Glaciimonas sp. PCH181: one gene and its partner. The protein of the gene in region 2 binds, or shares a complex with, the protein of the main gene of each other region. Links are inferred from orthologs where the notes say so. Each region holds a gene or a part of one and is shown on either strand. Other genes may lie near its edges. The genes, in order: uvrA and mfd.

What was found.
Region 1: the proteins of mfd (region 2) and uvrA are in contact, whole or in part, in a crystal structure (PDB 4DFC), measured with the Escherichia coli proteins. The link is inferred for Glaciimonas sp. PCH181 from one-to-one orthologs.

The regions. Positions count from the first base shown.
Region 1 is NZ_PYFP01000002.1:809,915-825,081, forward strand. What follows is about bases 11,738-15,136. They hold uvrA (excinuclease ABC subunit UvrA), read left to right. Parts: upstream 11,738-12,050; coding sequence 12,051-14,936; downstream 14,937-15,136. Other genes in these bases: C7W93_RS16840 (phytanoyl-CoA dioxygenase family protein), read left to right, coding at 15,007-15,136. Also shown: cyoC (cytochrome o ubiquinol oxidase subunit III), read right to left, coding at 1-176; cyoB (cytochrome o ubiquinol oxidase subunit I), read right to left, coding at 169-2,172; cyoA (ubiquinol oxidase subunit II), read right to left, coding at 2,275-3,222; C7W93_RS16785 (MFS transporter), read left to right, coding at 3,386-4,744; C7W93_RS16790 (glutathione S-transferase), read right to left, coding at 4,892-5,506; arsB (ACR3 family arsenite efflux transporter), read left to right, coding at 5,939-7,012; arsC (arsenate reductase (glutaredoxin)), read left to right, coding at 7,172-7,603; arsenical resistance protein ArsH, read left to right, coding at 7,584-8,306; C7W93_RS25300 (hypothetical protein), read right to left, coding at 8,349-8,480; C7W93_RS16810 (helix-turn-helix transcriptional regulator), read left to right, coding at 8,601-8,939; ssb (single-stranded DNA-binding protein), read right to left, coding at 9,119-9,670; C7W93_RS16820 (MFS transporter), read right to left, coding at 9,701-10,897; C7W93_RS16825 (hypothetical protein), read left to right, coding at 11,129-11,335; C7W93_RS16830 (hypothetical protein), read left to right, coding at 11,328-11,630; more of C7W93_RS16840, read left to right, coding at 15,137-15,167. UniProt on the Escherichia coli protein: The UvrABC repair system catalyzes the recognition and processing of DNA lesions. UvrA is an ATPase and a DNA-binding protein. A damage recognition complex composed of 2 UvrA and 2 UvrB subunits scans DNA for abnormalities.
Region 2 is NZ_PYFP01000001.1:191,940-207,822, reverse strand. What follows is about bases 7,906-12,020. They hold mfd (transcription-repair coupling factor), read left to right. Parts: upstream 7,906-8,304; coding sequence 8,305-11,820; downstream 11,821-12,020. Other genes in these bases: serB (phosphoserine phosphatase SerB), read left to right, coding at 11,921-12,020. In the rest of the region: C7W93_RS00950 (4Fe-4S binding protein), read right to left, coding at 1-1,061; C7W93_RS00945 (FTR1 family protein), read right to left, coding at 1,135-1,974; C7W93_RS00940 (cupredoxin domain-containing protein), read right to left, coding at 2,144-2,464; C7W93_RS00935 (iron transporter), read right to left, coding at 2,607-3,161; C7W93_RS00920 (hypothetical protein), read right to left, coding at 4,009-4,296; two-component system response regulator OmpR, read left to right, coding at 4,468-5,223; C7W93_RS00910 (ATP-binding protein), read left to right, coding at 5,225-6,577; ispF (2-C-methyl-D-erythritol 2,4-cyclodiphosphate synthase), read right to left, coding at 6,615-7,106; ispD (2-C-methyl-D-erythritol 4-phosphate cytidylyltransferase), read right to left, coding at 7,103-7,840; more of serB, read left to right, coding at 12,021-12,763; C7W93_RS00885 (hypothetical protein), read left to right, coding at 12,966-13,328; C7W93_RS00880 (GNAT family N-acetyltransferase), read left to right, coding at 13,343-13,879; C7W93_RS00875 (cystathionine beta-lyase), read right to left, coding at 13,918-15,081; C7W93_RS00870 (hypothetical protein), read right to left, coding at 15,191-15,676; 30S ribosomal protein S12 methylthiotransferase RimO, read right to left, coding at 15,673-15,883. UniProt on the Escherichia coli protein: Couples transcription and DNA repair by recognizing RNA polymerase (RNAP) stalled at DNA lesions. Mediates ATP-dependent release of RNAP and its truncated transcript from the DNA, and recruitment of nucleotide excision repair machinery to the damaged site.

The DNA of each region.
Region 1 (15,167 bases), on a different replicon or contig from region 2:
TTGCGGCCCAGCACGGCATACGTTGCAAACAGGCAAGCGAAGATCAGGCAATCGCTCATCAGATACAACCAGAATCCGAGCAGCGTACCGTTCTCGGGATGATGCTCCGTCACGTAATAACGCGCGCTCGGATCAGCGCTCATGGCGCCAGCAGAAGAAGTGGATATCTCAGACATAGCTTTCCAGCAAACGTGTGCGCTCACCCTCGGTACGGACGACGTCGTCCGCCGGGATGTAGTATTCGCGGTTGTAGTTGAAGGTGTGAATGATGACGGCAGTCAGCATCGCCACAAATCCGACGATCGCCACTAACCACATTTGCCAGATAAGCGCAAAACCACAGACCGCGCTGAGGGCAGCGATGATAAAGCCAGCGCCAGTGTTCTTCGGCATATGGATCTCTTTAAAGCCTTTTTGTGGCCGGACGTAGTTATTGGCCTTCATGTCTGCCCAGGCGTCGTTGTCATAAACTTGCGGCGTAAAGGCAAAGTTATAAGCCGGTGGCGGCGACGAAGTCGACCACTCCAGCGTACGACCACCCCATGGATCGCCGGTGGTATCACGCAACGCATCGCGACGACGATAGCTGACAACCAGTTGGATCAGGAAAGAGCCAATGCCAAGCGCGATCAAGACTGCGCCAAAGGCGGCGATCTGGAACCAGATTTGCAATGACGGATCTTCAAAATGGCTAAGACGTCGCGTCACGCCCATCAAACCGAGTACATACAGCGGCATGAACGCAACGTAGAAACCAATTGTCCAGAACCAGAATGAGCATTTGCCCCAGAAAGAATCGAGCTTGTAGCCAAATGCTTTCGGGAACCAGAAGTTAATCCCGGCAAACATACCGAAGACCACGCCGCCGATAATCACGTTATGGAAATGGGCAATCAGGAACAAACTGTTATGCAACACGAAGTCGGCCGATGGCACCGCCAACAGAACGCCGGTCATACCGCCGATAACAAAAGTGATCATGAAGCCGATGGTCCACAGCATTGGCACTTCGAAGCGGATACGGCCCCGATACATTGTAAATAACCAGTTGAAAATCTTGGCACCGGTCGGGATCGAAATAATCATCGTCGTGATCCCGAAGAAGGAATTGACGCTGGCACCGGAACCCATGGTGAAGAAGTGATGCAACCAGACCAGATAAGACAGAATCGTGATAACCACGGTGGCGTAGACCATCGATGTATAACCGAACAGGCGCTTGCTGCAAAACGTTGAGACGACTTCAGAGAAGACACCAAAGCATGGCAGAATCAAAATGTAGACTTCAGGATGGCCCCAAATCCAGATCAGATTGACGTACATCATGGCGTTGCCGCCCATATCGGTGCTGAAGAAATTTGTACCGAACACACGATCCAGCGCCAGCATGCCGAGTACAGCAGTCAATACCGGGAAAGCAGCGACGATCAGGACGTTGGTGCATAACGCAGTCCATGTAAAGATCGGCATTTTCATCATGTTCATGCCGGGGGCGCGCATCTTGACGATGGTGGCGATCAGGTTAATCCCCGACAGCAGCGTCCCGACCCCGGCAATCTGTAACGCCCATATATAGTAATCGACCCCCACATCCGGACTGGACAAAATGCCTGACAGTGGCGGATAAGCCAACCAGCCGGTACGGGCGAACTCACCAACGAACAACGACGCCATGACCAGCATGCCACCGAAAGTGGTCATCCAGAAACTGAAGTTATTCAGAAAAGGGAAAGCAACGTCGCGTGCACCGATTTGCAGCGGCACGACATAGTTCATCAGTCCGGTCACCAGAGGCATGGCGACGAAGAAAATCATGATCACGCCATGCGCGGTAAAGATCTGATCGTAATGGTGTGGCGGCAGGAACCCGGCGTTATCACCGAAGGCCATCGCTTGCTGCATCCGCATCATCAGCGCATCCGCAAAGCCGCGCAGCAACATGACGATCCCGAGAACGACGTACATAATCCCGATGCGTTTGTGATCGATGCTGGTAAACCAGTCGCGCCACAATGTTCCCCAGACGCGGTAATACGTCAACGCTGCAAGCAAGGCAAACCCGCCGATGCCGACCACGATAAAGGTCGCTAGCAGGATAGGCTCGTGGTAAGGAATCGCTTCCCAGGTGAGACGACCGAAGATCAGCTTCGTCAGATTAATATGGTCTAGCATCGTTACTTTCCGAGGAAAAAGGGAAACGCGGCGCACATGCCAGCGCCGATGGCAAAAGCGCGACGCGCTGCCGGGACTTCTTGCACAGTTCTCTGCATGGTTTTACTCATGCTTTGCAGGCTGACCGACTTTTACATTCGTATCGGTCATCATCAATTTGTCCATACAGGCCTGCGCGGGATCGACACACCGATTAACGATTGCATGGTAAAGATCCGCGTCCACGCTGCCGTAATGACGCACCGGCTCGCGCTGACTAGGCTTCTCTAACTGTACGTATTCAGCCCGTTTTAATGCACCGCCGCCGGTTTTGGTGGCTTGCACCCAGCGTTCGAAGTTTTCAGGCGTCATGCCGTGGAACTTGAAACGCATGTCCGAAAATCCTGCACCGCTATAGTTGGCGGAGAAACCTTCGAACTCGCCAGGGCGATTAATGACCGCATTGAGCGAAGTCTGCATGCCCGGCATCGCATAGATTTGCCCAGCCAGTGCAGGAATATAGAACGAATTCATCACCGAAGACGCCGTGATCTTGAAGTGGATCGGCACGTCAATCGGCGCGGCCAGTTCATTCACTGTGGCAATGCCCAGATCGGGATAAATAAACAGCCATTTCCAGTCCAGCGCCACGACTTCGACCGTCATCGGCTTGGTGCCAGCAGGAATAGGACGCTGTGCATCGAGTCGGGATAGTGGGCGGTACGGGTCAAGCGTATGGGTGCTGATCCAGGTGATCAGGCCTAGCGCGATGATGATGAGAAGCGGTGCGCCCCAAATCACCAGCTCAAGCTGGGTCGAGTGATCCCAGTCCGGCTCGTAGGCGGCAGCAGTGTTATTTTTTCGATAGCGCCATGCGAATACGATGATCAACACAATCACCGGAATGATGATCAAAAGCATCAACAATGTCGAGACGACGATCAAATGACCTTGCTGGTCCGCGATGTCACCAGAAGGATGCATCACGACCATGTTGCAGCCTGCCAACAAAGCAGCGGGTAACAGGGTCAGGCCGAGGATCAGTCCACGACGAATTTTCTGGGAAACCATGTAGGAAAGTTCCAATCCAAGCCGTAAAATCATGCTAATGTACCTCGACTGGTGCGCGTTGGCGATTGGACGTTTTGTCCTACCCTTACAACGACATTTGGGATGAGCTGACGCGTTTTGTGGCGTATTCATCGACCGAAACCCATTTTGAGAAATGACGATTATGACCTCCATTCACATCCAGCATAGCGAACATTCCGCCAATTTCCCATCGCCGTCAACCGGCAATGATGCGCGGTCATCGACGTCGACCAAATCTGATCATCCGGCGATCGCGCCGGGAGAGATTGCCATCGGGGTCGTGATTGGTCGCGCTTCGGAATATTTCGACTTCTTCGTCTATGCGATCGCCTCGGTCCTGGTGTTTCCGTCGGTTTTCTTCCCTTTTGAGTCACGACTGGAAGGCACGTTATACGCCTTTGTGATTTTCTCTTTTGCGTTTCTGGCGCGGCCTTTTGGCACCGTTGCTTTCATGGCAATTCAGCGATATTTCGGGCGCGAGGTCAAACTGACGGCGGCGCTGTTCATGCTAGGGATTTCTACCGCCGGGATTGCTTTTCTTCCAACTTTTGAGCATCTGGGCTTTGCCTCCGTTGTTTTACTGTCACTGTTGCGCATCGGGCAAGGGATAGCGTTAGGCGGCACGTGGGACGGTCTGCCGTCATTGCTGGCCCTGAATGCCCCTGCTAATCGACGCGGTTGGTATGCAATGCTGGGTCAATTAGGCGCGCCGGTGGGTTTCATGATCGCGGGCGGACTATTCGCCTATCTGATCGCCAACCTCAGCACCGAAGATTTCCTCGATTGGGGCTGGCGCTATCCCTTCTATTGCGCGTTTGCGATTAACGTCGTCGCTCTGTTCGCACGCTTGCGCTTAGTATCTACCAAGGAATACGCGCATTTGCTGGATGAGAAAGAATTAGAGCCGACTAACGTAGCCGAAATGACCAAGTCGCAAGGGTCCAACGTGTTGATCGGCGCTTTGGCGGCATTGGCCAGTTACGCTTTATTCCATCTGGTGACAGTGTTTCCGTTGTCGTGGATTACGCTTTATTCGACTCGCTCACTAAGTGGCTTTTTAGTCTTGCAGGTGATCGGCGCGGCGCTGATGGCCGTGGGGGTGATCTCATCGGGTTTAATCGCTGACCGTTTTGGTCGCCGCACCACTTTGGGTGCCCTCGCGTTGCTTATCGCCGTACTGAGTGGCTTTGTCCCGACACTAATGGATGGCGGCGAGCTTGGACAAAACATCTTCATTCTGGTCGGTTTCAGCTTGCTGGGATTGTCTTACGGTCAGGCTGCTGGCGCGGTTACAGCAAATTTCTCCGCAAAATATCGCTACACTGGCGCGGCTTTGACCTCGGATCTGTCATGGCTGGTCGGCGCGGGCTTCGCACCACTAGTGGCGCTTGGTCTTTCTGCACATTTCGGTCTGGCGTATGTCAGCCTTTATTTGTTATCGGGCGCAGTGTGTTCGCTAGGGGCGCTGAGCCTTAATCGCAAGTTGGAGATTCGGGACTAATTAGTCTGCTGGCCAATTGTCGGTATAAAAAAATTCGGGTTGCACGTCTGACGTGCAACCCGAAAACGTTTTAAGCGACCGTTATTTCACCCTTTTTAGTTAAAACAAGGGAAGACCATCATTCCCATGTCGATCGCCAGTTTGCGCTCAAACCGGGGGCGTGCTGATGAAAACCGGTAGCTGCTCAGCATAATCAGAAAACGACCGCACCTCGGGATAAGCTATCTCTGCAACAACATCCGGCACCATCATTTGCGTAAATTGCCATGCAACCGCAACCGTCACGCTAGCCTGTCCAAGCTGGCTTACATCGCGTGATAAAGGTGCGGCTGATAGCTCCGCCTCAAGCGCCGCGTAAGCTGCCAGCAATTGCCCTCTCACCCGCTCCGTCCATGGTTCATGCTGTTTTTCAGGGGGCCGCAGCTTGCGTTCATACACAATCTGCACGGACTTTTCACACGCTGCCAATGCCAAACCGGTCAGCCGCAACGCACGCAGACGTTCATTGGCGGGTTCAGGCGTTAACGTCAGGCCGGCGTCCGCAAGAGTCGCGACATATTCCAGAATCAAGCTGGAATCCATCAAGGTCTGACCATCGTCGAGAACCAGCGTCGGCGCTTTTACTACCGGGTTTATCTTGCGAAAATCTTCAAAATTGCTAAAAACCGAAACGGGGTGGTGCTCGAAATCGAGTTTAAGTAATTTCAAGCAAATAGCCACGCGCCGGACATAAGGCGAATCCATCATTCCAATTAATTTCATATCACTCCCGTTAAAATTTCTGTGATTTAGCCAACACCATACTCAGTCAAAAATATCCGCGATTGATGTCAACTTACTGATCCGCATAGCAGCATAAGCGTTTCTCCCATAGGTGAAAAGCAACATAAATGAAAGCATCAATAGAAGATTTATTTGCAACGTTTTCCCCCTCCATTGACCGCAACTTGATAAAACGCCCTTGCATCAATTCGACATTTTGACTAATATGGAAACGTTGAAAATATTAAATGAAAACTTGATCAGTTCTTAGTAGATATAGCAACGGTTGGGAGGCTGCGCTTAGTGTTTCGCCTACGTAATCCCGCCCTTTGTTTTATACCCAGAAAAAAACACCACCAAATGTTAGTAAGCATTTTCTGCTGCGTTGTAAAAATCTAACCACTTAAACGAAGTTGTTATTAGAGAAGCAATATGCCTGCCCAATGCGAAGTGACCGATCGACGCGCCACTGCCAACTCCATGAATTTCTTTGAGCGTTACCTGACAATATGGGTGATGCTATGTATCGTTGCCGGTATTTCGCTAGGGCAGCTTTTCCCCGTTAGCGTTCAAACAATAGGCTCGTTAGAAATCGCCAAAGTCAATTTGCCGGTTGGCCTGCTGATCTGGGTGATGATCATTCCCATGCTGCTGAAAATCGATTTCGCCGCATGGAATCAAATCAAGGGACATGCCCGTGGGATTGGCGTCACTTTATTCATCAACTGGGCGGTCAAACCATTCTCGATGGCGCTGCTAGCCTGGGTATTTATTCGACATTGGTTCGCACCTTATTTGCCCGCCGAACAGCTGGATTCTTACGTAGCAGGATTAATTCTATTGGCTGCGGCTCCGTGCACCGCCATGGTATTCGTATGGAGTCGCCTGACTGGCGGCGATCCGTATTTCACGTTATCGCAAGTAGCAATGAATGACCTGATCATGGTGTTTGCCTTTGCGCCCCTGGTTGCACTATTGCTAGGCGTATCCAGCATCACCGTGCCGTGGGCAACATTGCTGACATCGGTAATCCTGTATATCGTGATTCCCGTGATCATCGCGCAACTCTGGCGCAGATCTCTGTTACGACGCGGACAAGCCAGCTTTGATAAAGCAGTGGAACGGATTCAGCCTTGGTCAATCTCGGCATTATTGCTGACCTTGGTGCTGCTGTTTGCATTTCAAGGCAATGCGATTATCGAGCAGCCGCTGGTCATCGCCCTATTGGCTATCCCGATCCTGATACAGGTCTTTTTCAACTCAGCGCTGGCCTATTGGCTCAATAAAATTGTCGGTGAAAAGCACGCAATCGCTTGCCCTTCGGCATTGATCGGCGCATCCAATTTTTTCGAGTTAGCAGTCGCCGCAGCGATCAGCCTGTTTGGCTTTAAATCCGGCGCAGCACTGGCAACCGTGGTTGGCGTGCTAATCGAAGTACCGGTCATGCTGTTGATTGTTGCAATCGTCAATCGAACACAGGGCTGGTATGAGGGCGTTGAGCGATGACATTCAAGATTCTTGATCTCACTAGCGCACACGCTCAGCCGCAGTTATGCTGAAACCATTCGGGCATTGAGCGACATCACCTTGCCAGCCGTAATTCTTTTTATTTATGTCAATCATCCTTGCTGGCAGATGGCCTGCAAACTTTCAGAAAGTTAGATCATGACCATAACGATTTATCACAATCCCCGCTGCGGCACTTCTCGCAACACATTGGCGTTAATACGTAACACGGGCGCCGAACCTGAAGTGATTGAATATTTAAAAAGCCCACCGACACTGGAAACACTCACAAAGCTTATTTCCGATGCCGGGCTCACGGTGCTGGAAGCCGTCCGCCAAAAAGAATCTTGCTACACGGAGCTTGGCCTGGATGCCGCAGATGTGACGGATGCCCAATTACTAGACGCCATGCTAGCAAACCCAATCCTGATCAACAGGCCGTTTGTCGCCACCCCAAACGGCACGCGTCTATGCCGCCCGTCCGAACTGGTGCTGGATATCCTGCCATTGCCACAAAAGGGAGCCTTCGCGAAAGAAGACGGCGAAATTGTCATCAACGCGGAGGGAAACCGTGTCACACCATCTGCTTAAACTACCCAACGTCGACGCAGAACTGTTTCGCAAGCCTGTCGCCGCTGATTTTGCTGGCGTAGCGCGATCAACGCACGCGCCGCGCTTTTTGCTGCTGTACGGCTCTTTACGTGAGAAATCCTATAGCCGACTTCTGACGACGGAAGCAGCCCGGCTGTTGGAGGCAATGGGCGGAGAGGTAAAAATATTCGATCCCCATGGCTTACCTTTGCCCGACGACGAACCCGACAGCCATCCCAAAGTGCAAGAACTGCGAGAGTTGGCGCAATGGGCTGAAGGTATGGTCTGGACCTCGCCCGAACGTCACGGTGCCATGACCGGCATCATGAAAGCGCAGATCGACTGGATTCCGTTGTCTATCGGTGCGGTGCGCCCGACGCAGGGTAAAACACTGGCCGTGATGGAAGTATCCGGCGGTTCGCAGTCATTCAATGCGGTGAATCAAATGCGCATATTGGGCCGATGGATGCGCATGATCACCATCCCAAACCAATCATCGGTTGCCAAGGCATTTCTGGAATTTGACGACGCGGGCAGGATGAAACCGTCTGCTTACTATGAGCGCGTAATTGATGTGATGGAAGAGCTGTTTAAATTTACCTTACTTACGCGTGATGTGTCCTCATTCCTGGTGGATCGTTACAGCGAACGCAAGGAAAACGCCGAAGAACTCAGCAAGCGCGTGAACCAGAAATCAATCTAGCTAAAGATGAATCGGGCTTGGTCGATCTTGCTTATTTGCAGATCAATCCGGCCTGTCCTTGGTGGCATAAATATTAACCCCACCAAGCGCTGCGCATCGATATTGGGCATAAGAACCCGCCACCGCAGCAACAATAAGGAGGGTCGCGATGACGCCCCAAAATCTCGCTTTCATATTCGCCCCTCCTTCCGAACGGCAAGAATGCGCACTCGCCCAATGCTGGAGAATTTCTCTCCACTCTATTTTTATAGAATAATAGATCCGATATACAACCAAGAAATATGACAAGTAATAATGGAAACTAAAAACGCGCTTTCTGCATTTGCCGCACTCGCCCAAGATTCGCGACTTGCCGTCTTCCGTCTGCTAGTCCAGGCCGGGCCATTGGGATTGGCGGCAAGCAAAATCGCTGAGCAATTAGGTATTCCGCCCTCGTCTTTATCATTTCACCTGAAAGAGCTCAGCCACGCAGATCTTGTAGTCCCACTTCAAAAGGGGCGATTCGTTATTTATAGTGTGAATTTCGACACGATGAACGCGTTGATGGCTTTTATGACGGAAAATTGCTGCGGCGGCGTTCCTTGCTCGCCAACACTTTTGTGTGCGGATGGATCTAAAGAAGTGGTGACTTGAAATCAGGGCAATATCAAGACTAAATGCAACTTTGGAGCGCGGTCAGCTACGCGGTAGAGTCAGCGTTGGAATGCTACGGCCTCGTGGTTTTAATGGCATCAATAACGCGTACCGACAAGAAAAAACGCCGCCTGTTTAAGAGCCGCGTTAATTTTTTGTCTACTACAAAAACATATTTCTTAGAACGGAATATCGTCATCCATATCCGAGAAATTCGGTGTCGGGCGCGATGCTGGCGCTTGTGCAGGACGTGAAGCAGGTGCCTGTGCCGGACGCGATGGCGCGTTGTTCGATTGACCCGATGGTGCGTTGCTGTAAGAAGAGCCGCCACCACTTTGACGTGCGTCGCCGCCATCGTAACCACCGTCATCCATGCCACTACCGCCGCCCTGACCTTGGCGACTGCCCAACATTTGCATGGAGTCGGCGATGATTTCGGTCGTGTAGCGTTCTACGCCTTCTTTGTCTTGCCATTTGCGCGTTTGCAGACGACCTTCTACGTAGACAGACGAACCCTTTTTCAGGTATTGACCGGCGATTTCAGCTAATTTGCGATAGAAAGTAATACGGTGCCATTCGGTCACTTCTTTCTTTTCGCCACTATTCTTGTCTTTCCAGCTTTCCGTAGTAGCAACGGCGATGTTGGTGACCGCTTCGCCGTTAGGCATGTAGCGGGTTTCCGGATCGCGGCCCAGATTGCCGACGATAATGACTTTATTGACCGACGCCATATATTTCTCCTAAATGTTAATTAACTGTATTTAATGTGTCACCGCGGAAGCTGGCTTACTTCGGCGCGGTAGATTTTTCATGCCGGATGCGATTATAAGCCAGACCAGAGTTGAAAGGCCGCCTAAAACGAAGACCGATGACGTCCCGACATGTTGTTTAAGTAAGCCGCCCAACGCTCCGCCACAGAACAAGCCCAGCGCCTGCAGCGTGTTATATACCCCGAGCGCTGCGCCTTTGGCTGCGGGCGGGGCGATACGTGATACCAGCGAAGGCTGGCTGGCTTCGAGCACGTTGAATGCGATAAAAAATGCCAGCAATAAGCCAACAAGCAACGGCCAATAAACGTTCGTTTGCGAGAACGCCAGCCACATACCGATCTGCACCGCCAGCAACAAACTAATTGCCGCGACAAAAACTTGCTTCATCTTGCCTTGTTTTTCACCGATAAAAACCGGCGGTAGCATCAGGATGAATGAGATCAGTACGACCGGTAAATAGATTTTCCAATGTTGTGTTACTGGCAAGTTGGCGTATTGCACTAATGCAGACGGCATCACGACGAACATTGCCATTTGCGTCAGATGTAAAGAAAATACACCGACATTAAGCCGCATCAACTCACCGTTACGCAGGATTTCAGACCAGGCGACCCGCTTGGCCTTCACCATCGGCGCATTCGGCACGACAAAAATAATCATGGCGATTGCTGCCAATGAAAGTACCCCGGTAATGGCAAAAATGCCGCCCATACCGACCCACTCATACAATAACGGCGACGCCACCATGGACAGCGCGAAGGTTAATCCGATCGAACCGCCGACCATCGCCATCGCTTTGGTACGGTGTTCTTCGCGCGTCGAATCGGCAATAAAAGCCGTGACAGCAGCGGAAATCGCGCCAGCGCCCTGCACTGCGCGGCCGATAATGACCCAATAAATATTTGGCGCAGCGGCGGCAATGAACGACCCCAGCGCAAATAGGATCAGGCCGATGATAATAATTTTCTTGCGGCCGTATTTATCGGAGGCAGCGCCAAACGGGATTTGCCCAAACGATTGCGCCAGCCCATAAATCCCCATGGCAAGACCGACTAATGTCGCACTTTCACCGCCGGGGAGAGTTTTGGCATACACCGAGAAGACCGGCAAAATCAAAAATAAACCCAACATCCGCAGCGCAAATATAGACGCTAGCGAAGCGCTGGAACGAATTTCGGCACGGGTCATGCGATTGCCGACGTCAGTGTCATCAGAAGCAACGGCGGTAGAAGATAACGAGCTGGTCATGTTGAATGTGGGGTCATGCCTTGCAATGAAGGCGGGTAAACGAAACTGAGCGAGCTAAGCGCGGGCATATTGAGACAAACTCAGGCAAACCTGGCAACACAGCAATGCGAGTTTGACGTCGATTTACGACGAAGATCGAAGCCCAATATAGTATCAGGGAATGAAACGAACATGACCTACATAGATATCAGGGTTGAGCGAAATTTGTCAGATGGCCATGCAAAAAAATTCAGCATTCATCTAAAACAGGGGGGTGCCTATGCATTGACATCGCTCTATGACATTTTGTCAGCTTATCCGGTAATAGGTGTAGGCAAGACCCTTCTATCACCCCACAAAGTAAAATTAGCTAAGGGCGAAAAAGGAAAATATGCATAGTCATATTTATGAAATCCAGCGACAACACTGGAATATGACGGCAACCAGAAATGGCCTTGCGCACGGCGGCGAAGACATCATTAGCGATCGGATTGCTCGCACACCAAATGTTATCGCAAAAGTACGTACACAGCGTCCCACAGATTTCCCTGAAACAATCGCCCGCTCGGTGTTTGCCGGAATGCAAGAAGCTGCGAACAAGCTAAAAATTAGTTCTGCCTATGTGCGATCGCCGTCGCCGCTTCCATCAACACTCCTAAGCAGAAACCGATCCAAAAAAATCAACTATATCTAAGCAATTACGCTCTCATTATGTAGAGTATTTTATGTAGAGAATGCCCATAAAGTGTGAACGCTTTTATCCTTTTTCCAACATGTGATCTAAAGCTAACTCCGCTAAGCTCATTTTTCATTTAAGGCGGCGTCTTCCCTGCTTTCTCCGCTTCCGCATAAATCTGGACCGCGACAGATAATCAGACCAAACTCGAAAATCCGTACCCTGATATAGTGTCAGGTTGTGCCATTTTGGCGGTCGCATGATCGCCAGGCTTAGTATTTAAGCAACGCCGATTGAAGATATGCATGGATGCCGAAAACTGACATCTAATAAATGCAAATTGCCTCCTTATTACGCATAGAGCGGTAATAAAGGACAAGTAAGCTGCAATTTCCAACACAAACCATCGCCGTAGAAAATCTACGCAGAAAGCTGTTCATGGAAGAGATTCGCATCCGGGGTGCACGTACGCATAACCTCAAAAACATCAATCTGGATTTGCCGCGTAATAAACTGATCGTGATTACCGGGCTATCTGGCTCGGGCAAATCCTCGCTGGCTTTCGACACGCTGTACGCGGAAGGTCAGCGTCGCTACGTTGAGTCGCTGTCTTCCTATGCGCGCCAGTTTTTGCAGTTAATGGAAAAGCCGGATGTCGATTTGATCGAAGGTCTGTCGCCGGCGATCTCTATCGAACAAAAAGCTACTTCGCATAACCCGCGCTCCACCGTCGGCACGGTCACCGAAATCCACGATTATTTGCGTTTGCTGTACGCGCGTGTGGGCACGCCGTATTGCCCCGATCACCCGGAAAAACCGTTGGCTGCGCAATCTGTTTCTCAAATGGTGGACGCGGTATTGGCGATGCCGGATGAGACCAAATTAATGATTCTGGCACCGGTGGTGGCCAATCGAAAAGGCGAGCACGTCGATCTGTTTGAAAGTATGCAGGCGCAAGGTTTTGTCCGTTTCCGTATTCAAAGCGGGACCGGGAATGGGCGCATTTATGAAGTCGATGATTTGCCTAAGTTGAAGAAAACTGAAAAGCACACTATCGACGTTGTGATTGATCGCGTGAAGGTCAAGGAAGATATCAAACAACGTCTGGCGGAAAGTTTCGAGACCGCATTGCGTCTGGCCGAAGGTCGTGCGATTGCGCTGGAAATGGACGGCGGCACGGAGCATATGTTTTCGAATAAATTCGCCTGTCCGACTTGCGGTTATTCGTTGCAAGAATTGGAGCCGCGGTTATTTTCGTTTAACAATCCGATGGGCGCTTGCCCTGAATGCGATGGCCTTGGCCATATCGAATTTTTCGATCCAAAACGTATCGTTGCTTTCCCGAATTTGTCGCTCGCTAGCGGCGCAGTAAAAGGCTGGGATCGACGTAATCAGTTTTACTTTCAGATGCTGTCGAATCTGGCCGCGCATTACGAATTCGATCTCGATATGCCGTTTGAAAAACTGCCGGAAAAAGCCCAGCAAGTTGTGCTGTACGGCTCTGGTCGCGAGACGATTCCGTTCACGTATATCAATGAGCGTGGCAAGGCTGTCATCAAAGATCACACCTTTGAAGGCGTGGTCAATAATCTACAACGCCGTTATCGCGAAACTGATTCAATGGCCGTAAAAGAAGAACTGGCGAAGTTCATCAACGAGAAAGAATGTCCATCCTGCCACGGTGCCCGTTTGCGCATCGAGGCGCGCTTCGTCAAAGTTGGCAATGGCAAGCAAGAGCGCGCTATTTACGAGGTCGCCGCAACGCCTTTGCGTGAGACATTGCACTTCTTTGAGAAGCTGAAACTGACCGGAGCGAAAAAAGAAATCGCTGACCGCATCATCAAAGAAATTATCTCGCGCCTGACTTTTCTGAACAATGTCGGTCTGGATTATTTGTCGCTGGAACGCAGCGCCGATACGCTATCTGGCGGCGAGGCGCAACGTATTCGTCTGGCGTCGCAAATCGGCTCGGGTCTGACTGGCGTGATGTATGTGCTGGATGAGCCATCCATCGGCTTGCATCAGCGCGACAACGATCGCTTGATTGAAACGCTACGTCATCTGCGCGATATCGGGAATAGTGTGCTGGTGGTTGAGCATGATGAAGACGCGATTCGTACTGCCGATTACGTAGTCGATATGGGGCTGGGCGCGGGTGTGCACGGCGGTGAAATTATCGCGCAAGGCACGCTGGCAGAAATCCTCAAAAGCAAAAAATCGCTCACCGCTAAATACTTGAACGGTACACTTAAAATCGCCGTTCCGAAGAAGCGTACCGCTCCTAATCCGGACAAGCAATTCATCATCTATGGCGCTAGCGGAAACAACCTGAAAAACGTTACGATGAAATTGCCAGTCGGCTTGCTGACTTGCGTTACTGGCGTTTCTGGCTCGGGCAAATCAACGCTGGTTAACGATACGTTATATCACGCGGCATCGCGGCATTTGTATGGCTCGCAAGCGGAACCAGCGGCGCACGATGCGATCAGCGGACTGGAGCATTTCGATAAAGTTATTTCGGTTGATCAGGCACCGATTGGCCGTACGCCGCGCTCCAACCCGGCGACGTACACAGGCTTATTCACGCCGATTCGCGATTTATTTTCGGGCGTGCCGATGGCGAAAGAGCGCGGCTACAATGCAGGACGTTTTTCGTTTAACGTCAAAGGCGGACGCTGCGAAGCCTGTCAGGGCGACGGCGTGATCAAGGTTGAAATGCATTTCTTGCCAGACGTGTACGTGCCGTGCGATGTCTGTCATGGCAAGCGCTATAACCGCGAAACACTGGAAGTCCAATACAAGGGAAAAAACATCACGCAGGTGTTGGCAATGACGGTCGAAGAAGCGCATGAATTCTTCAAACCGGTGCCGGTGATTGCAAGAAAATTGCAGACGCTGCTGGATGTTGGTCTAGGTTATATTCGCCTCGGCCAAAGTGCGACGACGTTGTCTGGCGGCGAGGCGCAGCGGGTTAAATTATCGCTGGAATTATCGAAGCGCGACACTGGCCGCACGCTGTATATTCTCGATGAGCCAACTACAGGGCTGCATTTCCACGATATCGATTTGCTGCTGAAAGTGATTCATCGGCTGCGTGATCAGGGCAACACTGTCGTCATCATTGAACACAATCTGGATGTGATTAAAACCGCCGACTGGCTGGTTGATCTGGGTCCTGAAGGTGGCGCTGGTGGCGGCTTGATTATTGCGACGGGGACGCCGGAAGATGTCGCGCAAAATCCGAATAGCGTGACCGGAAAATATCTGGCGCCATTGCTCGAAAGCGTGAATAATAAACCGCAGAAATTGCAGAAAACAGGTTAAAAAAGATGGGCTGAACGGCCCATCTTTTCTCTCTTTTTTTAGCGCTAATCTTTCACCTAGGAACGTCGTGATGAACAGTAAGACTCCACTTTCTGCAGCGCAGATTGCGGCATTTGAAACCGATGGCTATTTGTTGTTGCCAGGGCTAGTATCGACCGCGGAATGTGCGCAGATGGTCGCCATCACTAACAAGCATTTGCAAGACGCGGTTGCGCCGCTGGAATATGAATC
Region 2 (15,883 bases):
AGATGATTAAAGCGGCTGCGATCCCAATTGCCTAATAACCGCGTACTAAGCGCAAATAGCAAAGACAACGCGGTGCCCATTACTACGCCAGTTGTTAAAATATAAGCAACGACAAGGCTACCATCCAACCAACTGAATACATCACTTTGCGCCGGATAATTGGTAAAAATCCACCACGGTGCATTGGTTGCAAACGGCCACATAATGTCGCGATCAATTAACCAAGTAGCAATCGCTTGTTTAATTACAACAAACCAAGGGCTTGCCGACCAATGAAATGCACCGATCGCGACTCCCATCAAACCATATAGCGCTAAAGTGCTTTCCCATAAACTGTTTTGCTTCGCGCCAAGCTTAACGATTTCCAATGTCGGAGGACGCCATGTCAACGCAATTGCGTCTCTATGATTGCTGCAACGTCCGCACATATGGCAATCAGCAGCGCCTGTCATTGCACGCAATGGCACAAGCGGTGCACAATTTATGGCAATCGTTTTTTTACCGTGCGTATTATATGAAGCGCGCCAAGCTGTTTCATTCACTTTGTAATGAAACGGTGCCAACTTCGCCAGCAAACCAAACACACCGTTGACAGGGCAAAGATATTTACACCAAACACGTTTTTCCCGACCATACAAATAACCGACGATAATCGCGCCGACAGTAGAACCGCCAAGTACCAGCAGGACTGCCTTAGGATATTGGTAAACACTTACCATCTGACCATACACAGTGGTCAGCGCAAACGCAACAAACGGCCACCCTCCCCAACGCATCCAGCGCGGGATTGGCAAGGACCTGCCATATTTACTAGCAAACTCGGTCAATGCACCTTCGGGACATAGCACGCCGCACCATACGCGCCCCATAAAGACCATACTGATCAATACGAAAGGCCACCAGATTCCCCAAAATGCAAATTGGGCAATTAGGGTGAGGTTAGACCATATATGCGCTGTTTCATCTGGCAAAGGTAGAAAAATGGGGACCAGGATTAACAACCCATAAATCAACACTACACCCCATTGGATGCCACGAATTAAACCCGCATGCAAGCGCATCCACTCCCCGGTGCGTGCCAGCCGGGTGGTGGGGGCCGAAGATGCAATTGAACTAGAACACGTACTCATTAGATTAGGTCGCCAGTTGCGCCTGTGAAGATTTTTTTGGGGTAGCCCGTTTCAGAAACAGCAGCACGAGAACCCAATAGCCAACATAAACAAGCAGGCTCATCAATGCCGGATGTGCCCGATAGCCTGTTAAGGTCGCCACCAAGTTACCGAAGGTACTACTATCATCCAGCAACGCTGAGCTATCCCAAAGAGGATCAATCAGCGACGGAATAATATCCAGGGACATTAAGCGATCAATACCTGTCAGTAAAAGGCCTGCCGCGAGGAACAGTAAAATAACTTCTGTGGCCTGAAAAAACCGGCGCCATGAAAAAATCTTTCCGCCCAGTTGCAACAGATAAAACGTCAGACACGCTAGCGCAAAACCAATCACTGCCGCCAACACCATCATCGCCATACTGTCATGCTGTCCAAGCCCGAGACCGTATAGAAATATGACCGTTTCGCTACCTTCACGGGCAATCGCCAACGCCGCTAGTGCGGTCACGCCCCACCAGTTAGCAGACTTTAAGTTCTCTTTCAGCGAGCTTTCCATTTCTCGCTTCAGGGTGCGTCCATGCTTGCGCATCCAATACACCATCTGCACGATCAAAACGGCTGCTAGTAGCACCATCGTAATTTGAAAATAATCTTGTGCATCACCAGAAAGAATTTCACTGAAACCTAACAATGCGGCGCCCAGGCCGATTGCGGCAACAATGCCAATGCCGACACCAGCCCATAAATAAGGCAAACCCCGACGTGCATCAACACCGCCATTCTTTAGCCATGCGTGCAATATGCCAACTACTAACAATGCCTCGACGCTTTCACGCCAGACGATGAACATTACCTGACCCATCGTTATTTCTCCGTTACTACGTTATCAGTGCTCGCGCACTATACTAAATACACTGTAGCGCGTCCAGATCGGGAATGATCCAGATCGCAATTTTCAACTGCCTAACCGCCACGACCAAAGTCAAGAAAAAATGTTAGACCTGATACATAACTGCGCTTTGTCAACGCTGCTATTTAGCGACAATCAAGCCCTTCGCGTTTGGATGAAAATCGTCAAAGAATTTATATTCACCCGGCGATAACGGTGCAATGACTACAAATGAATCTGCACCCGGTGCAAGCACTTTTTCCTTACGCAACTGGACACTTTCAAACTCAACAGCAGAAGTACCGGTGTTATGAACTTCAATCTTGATTTTCTTACCAGCAGGAACTTCAATTCGCGCTGGCGTTAACACACCATCTTTCATCTCCAGTTTGAACGTCGGCAGATCTGCCCCCAATGAAGCCCCCGCAGCAACCAACAAACCCAAGGTAAATAACACACGCATTTTTTGCACCAACATCGATATCACTCCCGATCGAAAAAGCTTATTTGACGCTGCTAAATGTGCGCTTGATTACAAGACCAGCGCAAGACCATTGCAAGGCCGCTATGGTCCCGCGCACACCCATTTAGTAACAGATCAGCATTTAATAGCCGCCCTTTTTACCGACACCAGCAAACACAAAATCGTAACTGACTTCAAACGGCTTAAACCACGGAGCAACACCGGTTTCCTTATCAACGTGACGGCCAAAATGTGCATGCTCATTTGCAGACGGCGGCGAGATCATCATCTTTAACGTATATTTACCCGGACCGGCCAGCTTAACGTTATCGCCATAATGCGGACCATCGGTGGCGACCATAGGCATCATGTCGCCTTTAATTACTTGCTTAGAACCTGCCTTAGTAAACTGATACGCAATCACCAGATTGGGCATCCAATCACCTTCTGCGAAACCATTTGGATTATTTTTTACCGCATGGATGTCTGCTTCGACATGAATGTCGGAGTCTTCCGCCTTGCGCATCATGCCTTCAGGTTCCATCTTGGTAGGCTGTAAATAGACAGCAGCTACTTCCAGACCATTAAGAATCTGTGGCTTACCAATCGGATACTCTGCAGCAACTGCACTGCCGACAAAGCTTGCAGTTAATACCGAAGCCACCAATAAAAATTTCGCATTAAATTTCAGTCGCATTACGTGAACCTTTCCTGAATAGTAAATGATAATGATTATTGTTTGATTGTATCATCGTGCCGATCCTCGTGACCCAACTACAATGAAATTTGCGTAATCATATGTTCAAAATTCAACCAAAGCCGTCCGAATGACCATCAAAGCCAAACCAGAAAAAGCGCATGCACCGATCGGCAACTATTGTTGTTACTTACAGCCCAAAACCGCTAAAAAATTCTTTTCTTCATAAATCATGATTCATTCGCAATATATCTCTTTCAAAATTGAAATAGCTCAGCTATAATTTTGTCTTTCGCGGCTGTAGCTCAGCTGGATAGAGTACTTGGCTACGAACCAAGGGGTCGTGGGTTCGATTCCTGCCAGCCGCACCAGAAAACAAAACGGTTGCAAGAGAAATCTTGCAACCGTTTTCTGGTTTACAGCAGCCGAAATGACTAGACCCAATATTTCATGGAATCAAAGCTATTAACGGCGGATGAGGTAATTTTCGGCGGTAAAAAAACCATCATTCAGCGCGAATAATATTTCTCCACAATTTTTACCCATTTAAACAAAATACATATACAATGCTGCTCTTTCGCGGCTGTAGCTCAGCTGGATAGAGTACTTGGCTACGAACCAAGGGGTCGTGGGTTCGATTCCTGCCAGCCGCACCAGAAAATATAGGGGTTGCAAGAGAAATCTTGCAACCCCTTTCTGGTTTACAACTTTATATACTACAAATACCCGCTACTCTTCAAAATTCGATGAAAAAAGCCGATGATTTTCGTCATCGGCTTTTTTATTTCATCAAAAGTAGGAGAATTTCAAACGATCAGTTAAGTAAAAACATCTTCAGATTAGTGAATCAGCGTCGCGGAGGATAAAGATCACGCCCAACCTCATTAATTTGTTGACGTAATGCACGTCGCTCATCTGGCGATAAACGGCCACGCGGAACGGCTTGACCTGCATCTTTGTTGCCACGGTCATTCTGCCACTCCGGAGCACGACTACTATCGCGCTGAGGTTCATAATGTTGCGGAGCGCGTTGTTGCGGCTGCTCCTCGCGCTGACGATCGGAGCGTGCACTAGCACTCACCGCCGCAGCCAGGAGCAACAAACAAAGACTCATTTTCCGGAACATCATATTCATAACGTTTTTCTTCTGTGAATGCTGGATAACGGTTAAGATTTACCCGTCACAATCCAAGTGTAAGCCCACGCACTTTTTGCTATAAGAGGTATTTGGTAAAGTTTGTAACACTTTGTAATTCATGCTCTTCCGGTATATTTTTGTTGTGCCCTCTGACGTTACCATACGACTATGAATACTCCCAACACCCCAACGCAAACCGCTAACGCGCATCAGTATAAGATTCTTGTGGTCGATGATGATATCCGCCTGCGAGATTTATTGCGTCGCTATTTGACTGAACAAGGCTTTCAGGTTGTCACCGCCGAAAATGCACAGGCAATGAACAAGCTGTGGATACGCGAGCGTTATGATCTGTTAGTACTGGATTTAATGCTACCGGGCGAAGATGGCCTTGCCATTTGTCGACGCTTGCGCGGTGCTGGCGACCAGACCCCTATCATTATGCTGACCGCGAAAGGCGAAGATGTGGACAGGATCGTCGGCCTCGAAATGGGTGCTGACGATTATCTGCCAAAACCGTTTAATCCCCGTGAGTTGGTCGCCCGCATCGGCGCAGTCTTACGCCGCAAAGGCCCTGACGAGTTACCGGGCGCGCCGTCCGAAACGCCGCAATCGTTTGAGTTCGGCGAATTTATTCTCGATCTGGGCACGCGCTCATTAAAGAAAAGCGGCGAATCGGTGCCACTGACAACCGGAGAGTTTTCGGTCCTCAAAGTATTTGCCCGACACGCACGTCAGCCTTTATCGCGTGAGAAATTAATGGAATTAGCACGCGGTCGCGAATATGAAGTATTTGATCGCAGTCTCGATGTACAAATTTCACGGCTACGTAAACTAATCGAGCCTGATCCTGCCAATCCGCTGTATATCCAGACCGTATGGGGTCTGGGCTACGTCTTTATCCCAGAAGGACAGCCACGCTGATATGACCACACCTCACCGCTTGGCTTGGCTAAAGAGCGGGTTGCTGTGGCGCACCTTCTTTTTAATGGCTTTCCTTATCACCGTTAGCATGGTGGTATGGGTCGCCAGTTTTCGTATTGTTGAGCGCGGCCCGCGCGCGCAACAATTGGCCGCACAAATAATTTCGGTCGTCACCATTACGCGTGCCGCCCTCACCCACTCTGCCCCTGACCTGCGCCGAGAGTTGCTGTTCGACCTCGCCAGCAATGAAGGGATACGCATTTATCCGCTGGAAGAAAACGATAAAATTGAACCGCCGCCGGATAGTGCGGTGATGCCGGAACTCGAAGCCGAAGTACGGGCGCGCTTAGGAAATGAAACGAAATTTTCTGCCAGTGTTAACGATATCGGCGGCTTTTGGATTAGCTTTACGATAGATGAAGATCAATACTGGCTGATGCTGGACCGCGATCGCGTTGAGCGTAGCTCCGGCTTCCAATGGTTTCAATGGGCTACCGCCGCCATGCTGTTATCGCTATTGGGGGCGATGTTTGTCTCTGCGTTAATTAACCAGCCACTGGCGCGACTGACCGCCGCCACGCGGGCAGTCGCCAAAGGTGAGCAGCCAGACCGCTTGCCTGAAACCGGCCCGACCGAAATTGAAGAAGCGAATCGCAGCTTTAATCAAATGGTGGACGATTTACAACGCGTCGATGCTGACCGTGCAATTATTCTGGCAGGCATTTCGCACGATTTGCGAACGCCTATTTCGCGGATGCTGCTTGAAGTTGAGATGGCCTACTTATCAGACGAAGCACGCACTGGCATGCAGTCCGATCTGGCGCAAATGGATGGCATTATCGGTCAATTTCTTGATTACGCTAAACCCACGGACATCAGCAGTTTTACCGCTATCGATATGACTGACTTCCTGCGCGACGTTGAGCAAAATGCGGCGCGCCATACCGATGTCGAGATACATTCAAGAATCGCAGAAAACTTGTACGTCGAAGGAAATGAAACAGAGTTACGCCGCGTTTTCACCAATCTCATCGAAAATGCCCGCCGATATGGCAAAGCCGACGATGCTACAGTCGTCGTTATCGATGTCACCGCGACACTGCAGCACGACAAAATATTGATCGATATTTCTGATCACGGTCCTGGTGTACCAGAGGATGAAATGGAGCGTTTACTCAGACCATTTACACGGCTGGATACGGCACGCGGACAAGCAAATGGATCGGGCTTAGGACTGGCCATCGTCAATCGCGTAGTCAAGCGCCACAATGGAAAACTAAAACTCTACAATCGTAGCGGCGGCGGGTTATCAGTTCAAATCACTCTGCCATTAGCCCGCAACGGGGGCAAGTAGCGTTACACGGATACGCTACTTTGCTTAACAAAAATGTTTATAGCCGAAATAGCAGTACCACCGCCTCGGCTGCAATGCCCTCTTCTCTTCCGAGGTAGCCGAGTCTTTCGTTAGTTTTTGCTTTTACATTCACCTGACCCGAAGAGATACCGCAATCGTCCGCAATTTGCGACACCATCAGAGGAATATGCGGCGCCATTTTCGGTGCTTGCGCAATGATAGTGCAATCGATATTGCCCACTCCAAAACCTGACACGCTGATGCGACGGACCGTCTCGCGCAATAATTTACGGGAATCGGCACCAGCAAACTGACTATCCGTATCAGGAAAATGGCGACCGATATCACCTAGACCAGCGGCCCCGAATAGCGCATCAATAATGGCGTGCAGCAACACATCGGCATCCGAGTGCCCCATCAATCCAGTGCGATGAGGAATAGTGACACCGCCGATAATCAATAACCGGCCCTCGACCAACGCATGGCAGTCGTAGCCCTGCCCAATACGAAATCCTGCTTGAAAACTCATACTTTCCCCCTCAAAAACATTTCTGCCAATGCAACGTCGTGCGGCAACGTCACTTTAAAATTAGACGGACTTCCCTCTACCAGCTTTGGCTGAAGACCGAGCATTTCGACCGCGCTCGCATCATCTGTAATAGGCTTCGCCCCATCCAACGCGCTAACCAATGCCCGATGCAATAAAGCGTAGCGAAACATTTGCGGCGTTTGCGCTGCCCATAATGCGGTGCGCGATACGGTCTCCCGCACCCGCGTGCCCGTGGTATCCGGTTTTCGGTCATCAAGTACTTCACTACGCTTGAGCGTATCGACCACCGGCAATGCCAATAAGCCGCCGACTGCATCATCATGCAACGCATCAATCAAATGCTCAATCAACGCCACAGTTAGTCCGGGGCGCGCAGCATCATGTACCAACACCCAATCGTCGTTAGTCAACAGATTACCTATGGCCTTCAGCCCATTCAGCACCGATAAATGACGACTCTCGCCCCCCTGATAAAGCACCGTTACCCGATCTTTCAAAGCGGGCGCAATCGTCATCATATCGGCGATATAGCCGTCTTCGGCACTTACCACAACGAAAGTATGCGTAATCGCGCTGCAGGCAGCAAAGGTATCCAGTACATGCCGCAGCATGGCCTTGCCAGCAAGCGGCAAATATTGTTTAGGAAATGCGGTTCCCATGCGAGCGCCAACACCAGCAGCAGGAATCAGAGCAAAGTTACGTGACGATGTCATGCGATGCACTATTGAAAATAAAAAAAGGAAAATTTAATCTGACATTACAACCGTGCCATACGCGGCGTCCAGCCTGTGCAAAATATCTAACCGGCCGAGACTCGCCAAAGATGCCATGACCAAATAAAGTCATCACACTATTTGGCTTTCAAAAATGCAGCCAATCTCGACAAAAAACGGGTAATCAGGCTGACGAATAGACAATTGGTGCGTGGTTTATAATGTTGCTCTGAATTTTAACTGGCTATGCTAGTAAATTGTGGCTTTTTTGTCCTCCATCAGACGCATTATCTTGAAGTCAGAATATGAACCGCAGCCATTGTTAAAGCTGCTATCGTAATCGGCAAGATTCCGCTGAACCGATGCCTGCTCGCGTGGGCCGGGATGTTGAACAGCACAAGCGCTTTGATCATCACCGTGTAGTTAGTTCTTGAATAGGTTCTCACATCAAAACCCACAGCCCGATGCATTTTGATCTAGAAAAATCTCTGCCTAAGCCCGGAGCGCGTTTTGCGCTGCCAAACTTACATGGCTCCGCCGATGCCTATGCGCTGGCACACGCCGCGCTGGCGCTCAAAGCGCGCAAACAGATGCTGACGATCGTGGTGGCAAACGCCACCGATGCGCAACGTTTGCTATCGGAAATTCCATGGTTTGCCGGGCAACAGCAGAATGAAGCCGACGCCACAAGCGAGAGCAAAAAAGGAAAGCACGACACCACCTCACATCAGCAAGCCCCGAAGATTCAAAGCAATCTGCGCTGCCATTTGCTGCCAGATTGGGAAACACTGCCTTACGATGCGTTTTCGCCGCATCAGGATTTGGTCTCAGAGCGTCTTGCCACACTATACGAAGTTCAGAATGGTCATTGCGATGTATTGATCGTACCGGCAACGACCGCACTGGTACGGATGGCACCGCCGTCATTCATCGCCGCTTATACTTTCTTTTTTAAACAAGGTGAAACGCTCGACGAAACACGTCTAAAGTCACAATTAACGTTAGCGGGCTACAGCCACGTCACCCAAGTTATATCGCCCGGCGAATATTCTGTTCGCGGCGGTTTGATCGATATTTTTCCGATGGGATCGGTATTACCGTACCGGATTGATTTGTTCGGCGACACCATCGAGACTATCCGCACCTTTGACGCCGATACGCAACGCTCTTTATATCCCGTTAAAGAAATACGCTTGCTGCCTGGCCGCGAATTTCCTATGGATGACAAAGCCCGCACCGCCTTTCGCAGTCGCTGGCGCGAAGTGTTCGAAGGCGATCCATCCCGCTCGGCCATCTATAAAGATATCGGCAACGGGATCGCCTCAGCCGGGATCGAATATTATCTGCCGCTGTTTTTCGACGGCACCGCAACCTTGTTCGAGTACCTTCCAAGCACGACCACTTTCGCGCTGGTTGGCGATATCAATGACGCTATTACGCGCTTCTGGAGCGATACCCAGTCACGCTACAAGTTTTTAAAATCAGATAGAGAACGACCATTACTCGCGCCAGAAACGATCTTTCTCAGCGATGAAGACTTTTTTACCTTAGCCAAACCGCACGGACGCTGGATCATTCAAGCCAGCGACAGTGCGTCGGAATTATCGGCCCCGATACCGAACATCGCTGTTAATCGTCGCGTCGATGATCCGCTGACTAATTTGCGCTCTTACTTGCTGCAAAGCAATCTTCGCGTTCTGATCTGCGCAGAGTCCAACGGTCGCCGCGAGACGCTGCAACAGTATTTCAACGAATACAATCTCTCGCTGACACTCTCTGAAAGCTATGCTGATTTCGTGACCTCGTCAGCGAAATTGATGCTGGGCGTCGCACCGCTGCATGCGGGATTTGAACTCAACGATGTTGCCTTTATCACCGAAACTGAGCTTTACGCTGGTTCAGGGCGTCGTATCGGCAAGAAGAAACAAGAAGGCGCGACGCAAGTCGAGTCGATGGTCCGCGATTTATCCGAACTCAAAATCGGCGATCCGGTGGTTCATATTCATCACGGTATCGGCCGCTATATGGGGTTGACCAGTATGGATCTGGGCGAAGGCGAAACCGAATTCCTGCATCTGGAATACGCGAAAGATACGAAACTATACGTTCCAGTATCGCAATTGCACGTCATTTCACGTTATTCCGGCGCATCGCCAGAGGATGCGCCTTTGCATGCTCTTGGCTCCGGCCAATGGGAAAAAGCCAAGCGCAAAGCAGCGCAACAAGTCCGGGACACCGCTGCAGAACTACTCAATTTGTATGCGCGCCGCGCTCTGCGTCAGGGCCACACGTTTGAGTATTCGGCCCACGATTACGCTACTTTTGCCGAAAGTTTCGGCTTCGAAGAGACTGCCGATCAAGCCGCCGCCATTAGCGCTGTCATCGGCGATATGACCAGCGGCAAACCGATGGACCGCTTAATTTGCGGCGACGTTGGTTTCGGCAAAACCGAAGTCGCCTTGCGCGCTACTTTTGTAGCGGTGTTGGGCGGCAAACAGGTCGCGATTCTGGCACCGACAACGCTGCTCGCAGAGCAACATGCCCAGACGTTTGCCGACCGTTTTGCCGACTGGCCGGTAAAAATTGCAGAGCTATCGCGCTTCCGATCTGGCAAAGAGATCACGCAGGCGATGAAAGGGATGGAGGACGGTACGATCGATATCGTCATCGGCACGCATAAACTGTTATCCGATGACGTCAAATTTGCCCGTCTGGGTCTGGTCATCATTGATGAAGAACATCGCTTCGGTGTACGTCAAAAAGAAGCGCTAAAGTCGTTGCGGGCCGAGGTCGATGTACTGACACTCACCGCCACGCCGATTCCTCGCACGCTTGGCATGGCGCTTGAGGGACTACGCGATTTTTCCATTATTGCGACCGCACCGCAAAAACGTCTGGCGATCAAAACTTTTGTTCGTAGCGAAGATGAATCGACCATCCGCGAAGCCTGTTTGCGAGAGCTCAAGCGCGGCGGTCAAGTCTACTTTTTGCACAATGAAGTCGATACCATTGAAAACCGTAGAGCCATGCTGGAAGTATTGCTACCGGAAGCACGGATTGCCATCGCGCACGGCCAAATGCACGAACGTGATCTGGAAAAAGTAATGCGTGATTTCGTCGCCCAGCGCTTCAATATTTTGCTGTGCACCACGATTATTGAGACCGGTATCGACGTACCAACCGCCAATACCATCATCATGCATCGGGCAGACAAATTCGGACTGGCCCAATTACATCAGTTACGCGGTCGCGTTGGTCGTTCGCATCATCAAGCGTATGCTTATTTGCTGGTCCATGACGTGCAAGGACTAACCAAGCTTGCACAGCGCCGCCTCGACGCCATCCAGCAAATGGAAGAGCTCGGTAGCGGTTTTTATCTGGCGATGCACGATCTGGAAATCCGCGGTGCTGGCGAAGTACTAGGCGACAACCAATCAGGCGAAATGCACGAAATTGGTTTCCAACTCTATTCAGACATGCTCAACGAGGCCGTCCGCTCACTCAAAAATGGGAAAGAACCTGATCTGGCAGCGCCACTGTCCACTATGACAGAAATCAACCTGCATGTACCGGCCTTGCTTCCCAATGAGTATTGCGGCGATGTGCACGAACGATTATCGCTTTACAAGCGTCTGGCAAATTGCAATGCGCAGGACAAGATTGATGATCTTCAAGAGGAATTGATCGATCGCTTCGGCAAATTGCCCGATCCGGCCAAAGCGCTCATCGAAACCCATCGGCTGCGGGTGGCTGCAAAGCCGGTTGGCATCATTAAAATCGATGCCCATTCCGAAGCGGCTTTGCTACAATTCGCGCCGAATCCACCAATCGACGCCATGCGTATCATTGAGTTAATTCAAAAAAATCGGCATATCAAACTCAATGGGCAGGATAAATTGCGCATTACAATCAACATGCCCGATCTGAGCGCCCGTGTAAATCAAATCAAGACAACCATCCGGGCACTGATCGGCCAGTAAAAAACATAGCAGCAATCATAAGCCGACCAACATAGGGGTCGGCGAATTGAAATATTTTTTAATAGACCACCGCGATAAAGAACGCCGAAAGACAGATAACATGCATCTCATCCTCCAAAGCCTTAGCCCAGACAGCTCCGCCGCCAACGCAATCGCCACCTTGTCAGCCGCAAGCAAAATTACGCTCATCTCGCCAACAGTCTGGCGCTGCGAGGATGTCATTTATTCGGATGACCTGAAGGCGCAGATTGATGCAGCCTGTCATGCGGCGCAACTGGACTATGCCTTCGTGCCGCCCACGCGCAAATTGTCTGATTTCAAGCTGTTAGCAATGGATATGGATTCAACTCTGATCAACATCGAATGCATCGATGAAATCGCGGATATGTACGGCCTCAAACCGCAGGTATCGGAAATCACTGAAGCCGCGATGCGAGGTGAGTTGGAATTTAACGAGAGTTTGCTGCGTCGGGTAGCTTTGCTAAAAGGTTTGGATGCGTCCGCTTTGCAGCGTGTCTATGACGAACGCTTACAGCTTTCGCCCGGCGCTGAAAAAATGCTGGCCGCAATTCAGGCAGCTGGCATCAAGACCCTTTTGGTTTCGGGCGGTTTTACTTTTTTTACCGATCGCATAAAGGCCCGCCTGAGCCTTGATGTCACCCACGCCAATCAATTGGAAATCGTCGACGGCAAACTGACGGGCAAAGTGATCGGTGGCATTGTGAATGCAGATGAAAAACAACGCACCGTAGAACGTGTTTGTGCCGAGCTAGGCATTACTGCGCAGCAGACCATCGTCATGGGCGACGGTGCGAATGACTTGAAGATGATGGGTATCGCCGGTCTCTCCGTGGCTTTTCGTGCTAAGCCGGTCGTCCGCGCGCAAGCAAATCTGGCCTTGAATTTTGTCGGATTAGACGGCATCTTGCCAATATTGGCCTGATTGGGATTGTCATTAAATCGCCTCAGTAGCGACCGTCTCGAAACTTACCGAGGAAGAATGTATCAAAGCGGATGTGTCGAGGTGACCCGCTCACCTCGACGCCAAAACCTCGATCAGCCAATACGGTTTTGCGCAGTCATACTGATAACTACAGCGCATCTATCATTCCTCACCATCATCATTTACTTGAAGGATCGCTACGATGACACAAGAATTAGTATTCGATAACAAGACCCACTCCCTAAAAAATCTCGCATGGTGGCTGTATATATGTCACGGCCTCAGCTTCGTATTTTCCTTAGGTCTGTTTTCTTTTATTCCGCTGATCATCAACTATATAAAACGAGAAGATGCAGCGAACACGTTTATCTATAGTCATCATCAATGGCAAATTCGCTCATTTTGGTGGTATCTGGTATGGGTCATCATCGGCGGCGTTCTATTTGTGACTGTCATCGGCGTCCCCGTAGCATTGCTGATATGGGGAGTTGCGTGGATATGGAAAGCCTATCGCCTGATCAAAGGCTTGCTCGATCTGAATGATAATAAAACTATGCCAGTTTAATCACGATCATTAGCATGACTTCTGACATCAACAAGCCAGCGTTCTCGGTACGGCGCATGTCTGCCGAGGACGTCCCGGCCTTGCTGCAAATCCAAATGGCGTGTTATCCGCCTTCCATGACGGAACCGGAAGCTGTTATTTTGATGCGATTGCAAAGCAGCCAGCAGACTTGCTGGTTGTTAGAGCACGATGACACGCCATCGGCCTATTTATTTAGCTATCCGTCGCACCGGGGGATGGTGACTGCGCTGAACGCGACATTCGAAGTAGCCTCAAATCCAGACTGCCTGTATCTGCATGACCTGGCAGTATCGCCGCGCTTGCGCGGACAGCGCGCCGGGCAAGCACTGGTAAAGACGGCGTTGGCATACGCCCGCAGCGCCGGACTTGGTTCGAGCGCTCTAGTAGCAGTTCAGCAATCCCAGCCTTTTTGGATGGCATTTGGCTATTCGCCCCATCACAACCTATCCACCGAAGCATCAAAAAATCTGCTGAGTTATCAGGTAACCGGCTTCACTAACGCTATTTATATGTTACAGACTCTAAGCTAAATGGCGCGGTTTTCAAAAAACCGCGCCATTTTTTACATTTACAACCGCGATAACGCCTGCTCAATATCGGCGATCAGATCCTGAGTATCTTCCAGTCCAATATTGAAACGCACCAAAATACCCTGATCTTTCCAATCTTTCCGCATGTTCTGCATACGATATGGCACGGCCAGACTGTTCGAACCACCCCAGCTAAAACCAATCTTAAAGAGTTTCAGGCTATCGACAAAGCGATCGGTTTGCTCTTCAGAATAGCGTTTATCAAACAATACAGAGAACAAACCTGCGGCGCCCGTAAAGTCGCGCTTCCATATTTCATGGCCGGGGCAATCTGAAAAAGCCGGATGCAACATTCGCGTAATTTCAGGCCGATTTTTAAACCAGCTGGCCACAATACGGGCACTGGCATCGTGCGCTTCAAAACGCAGTTTCATCGTCGGCAAACTGCGTAAGACGAGATAGACGTCATCCATGCCGACGCCCAAGCCCAGATTATTGAAAGCCGTTTCTACCAACTTGGCCAATGCAGGATCGCGTGTAATAACAGCGCCCATCAGCACATCTGAGCCACCCGATTGATATTTTGTCAGTGCCTGCATGACGATATCAACGCCATGGTCGAAAGCACGAAACGCCAATCCCGCCGACCAGGTATTATCCAGCGCCACCAATACGCCGCGTGCATGCGCAGCAGCACAAATTGCAGGAATATCCGGTATCTCCATCGACACAGATCCCGGCGCTTCGGTCCAGATAAGTTTAGTATTCGCTTGGATCAAATCAGCAATTCCAGCACCGATCATCGGATCGTAATAACGCGAAGTAATCCCAAAATTAGTCGACAACCAATCGCTCAATACCCGATTTGAACCATATACATTGTCCGGCACCAGCACATCGTCGCCACTCTTTAAAAATGCAAAGTCCACCAATGTGATCGCAGCTAAACCACTGGGGGCGAGACGGCAATACTCGCCGCCCTCAATCTGGGCCAACCGCGCTTCTAGCGTGAAAGTGGTCGGGGTTCCGTGCAAACCATAGTTATACGCACTCTTATCGAGCCAATTACGCGCACGCATCGAGGCCACATCCTTAAACAATACAGTCGATGCATGATGGATAGGCACGGTAAATGCACCAAAGCCTGCTGGAGCACTATATTCACTATGGATTAAGGAGGTTTGCGGCGATTTTTTGGTCATGTGGCGTTACCCGGTTGATGAATACCTCGCCGCGATTGACACGGCTTTATCGGATGATGAGGACATGCAGAATGTTTTTGCATGTCCTATTTTATTTGGCGCTAAATTGCTATCGCGAGGATGCTGGAAGAACTTTTAAAACAAACGATTTTGTGATCGCATCATCGATAGTCGACCAGGTGCCGCTGAAAGAGACACCATCGAACTTGCCGGACCATTCACCGGATACATCCTTGCCGTTTATCGACTCTTCCATTATTACATCGCTGCCCTCGTACTCGCCAGCTACTAGCACTTTGGAAGTTTGTCCAATGATGAAATATGTGCCTTGCAAGCCCTCGGTTGGGTCCGGCTTTAATTGCAGATGCATTTCAATCGTCGCATCACCCAACGTACCGCGCAACGTGAGTGGCTTGGCAAACAGATCGCCAGATACTGGCGCCTGAGCAGCCACTGGCGTAACTGTCGTTGAGTTCGCCGCAGCAGCCTGCCGGGCAACAGCACCCGCAACTGGCGCTGCGTATCCAAAAGGTAAAGCCGCGAATAATGTCGCCGTTAAAACAGCGCGACAAACAACACGATGCCTTTTCGTCATGCAGCTCCCCATAAATCATGAGAATCTGCAGCGGTGATGGTGACGTCGACAAACTCACCAATGACTAATTTTTTATGTGGTTCGAACGGCGGCTTAACATACACCACGCCGTCGATTTCCGGCGCATCGGCACTGGAGCGGCCAACACCACCGCTACGATCAATCGCATCGATCAATACGCGCATGGTTTTGCCCACTTTGGCTTGC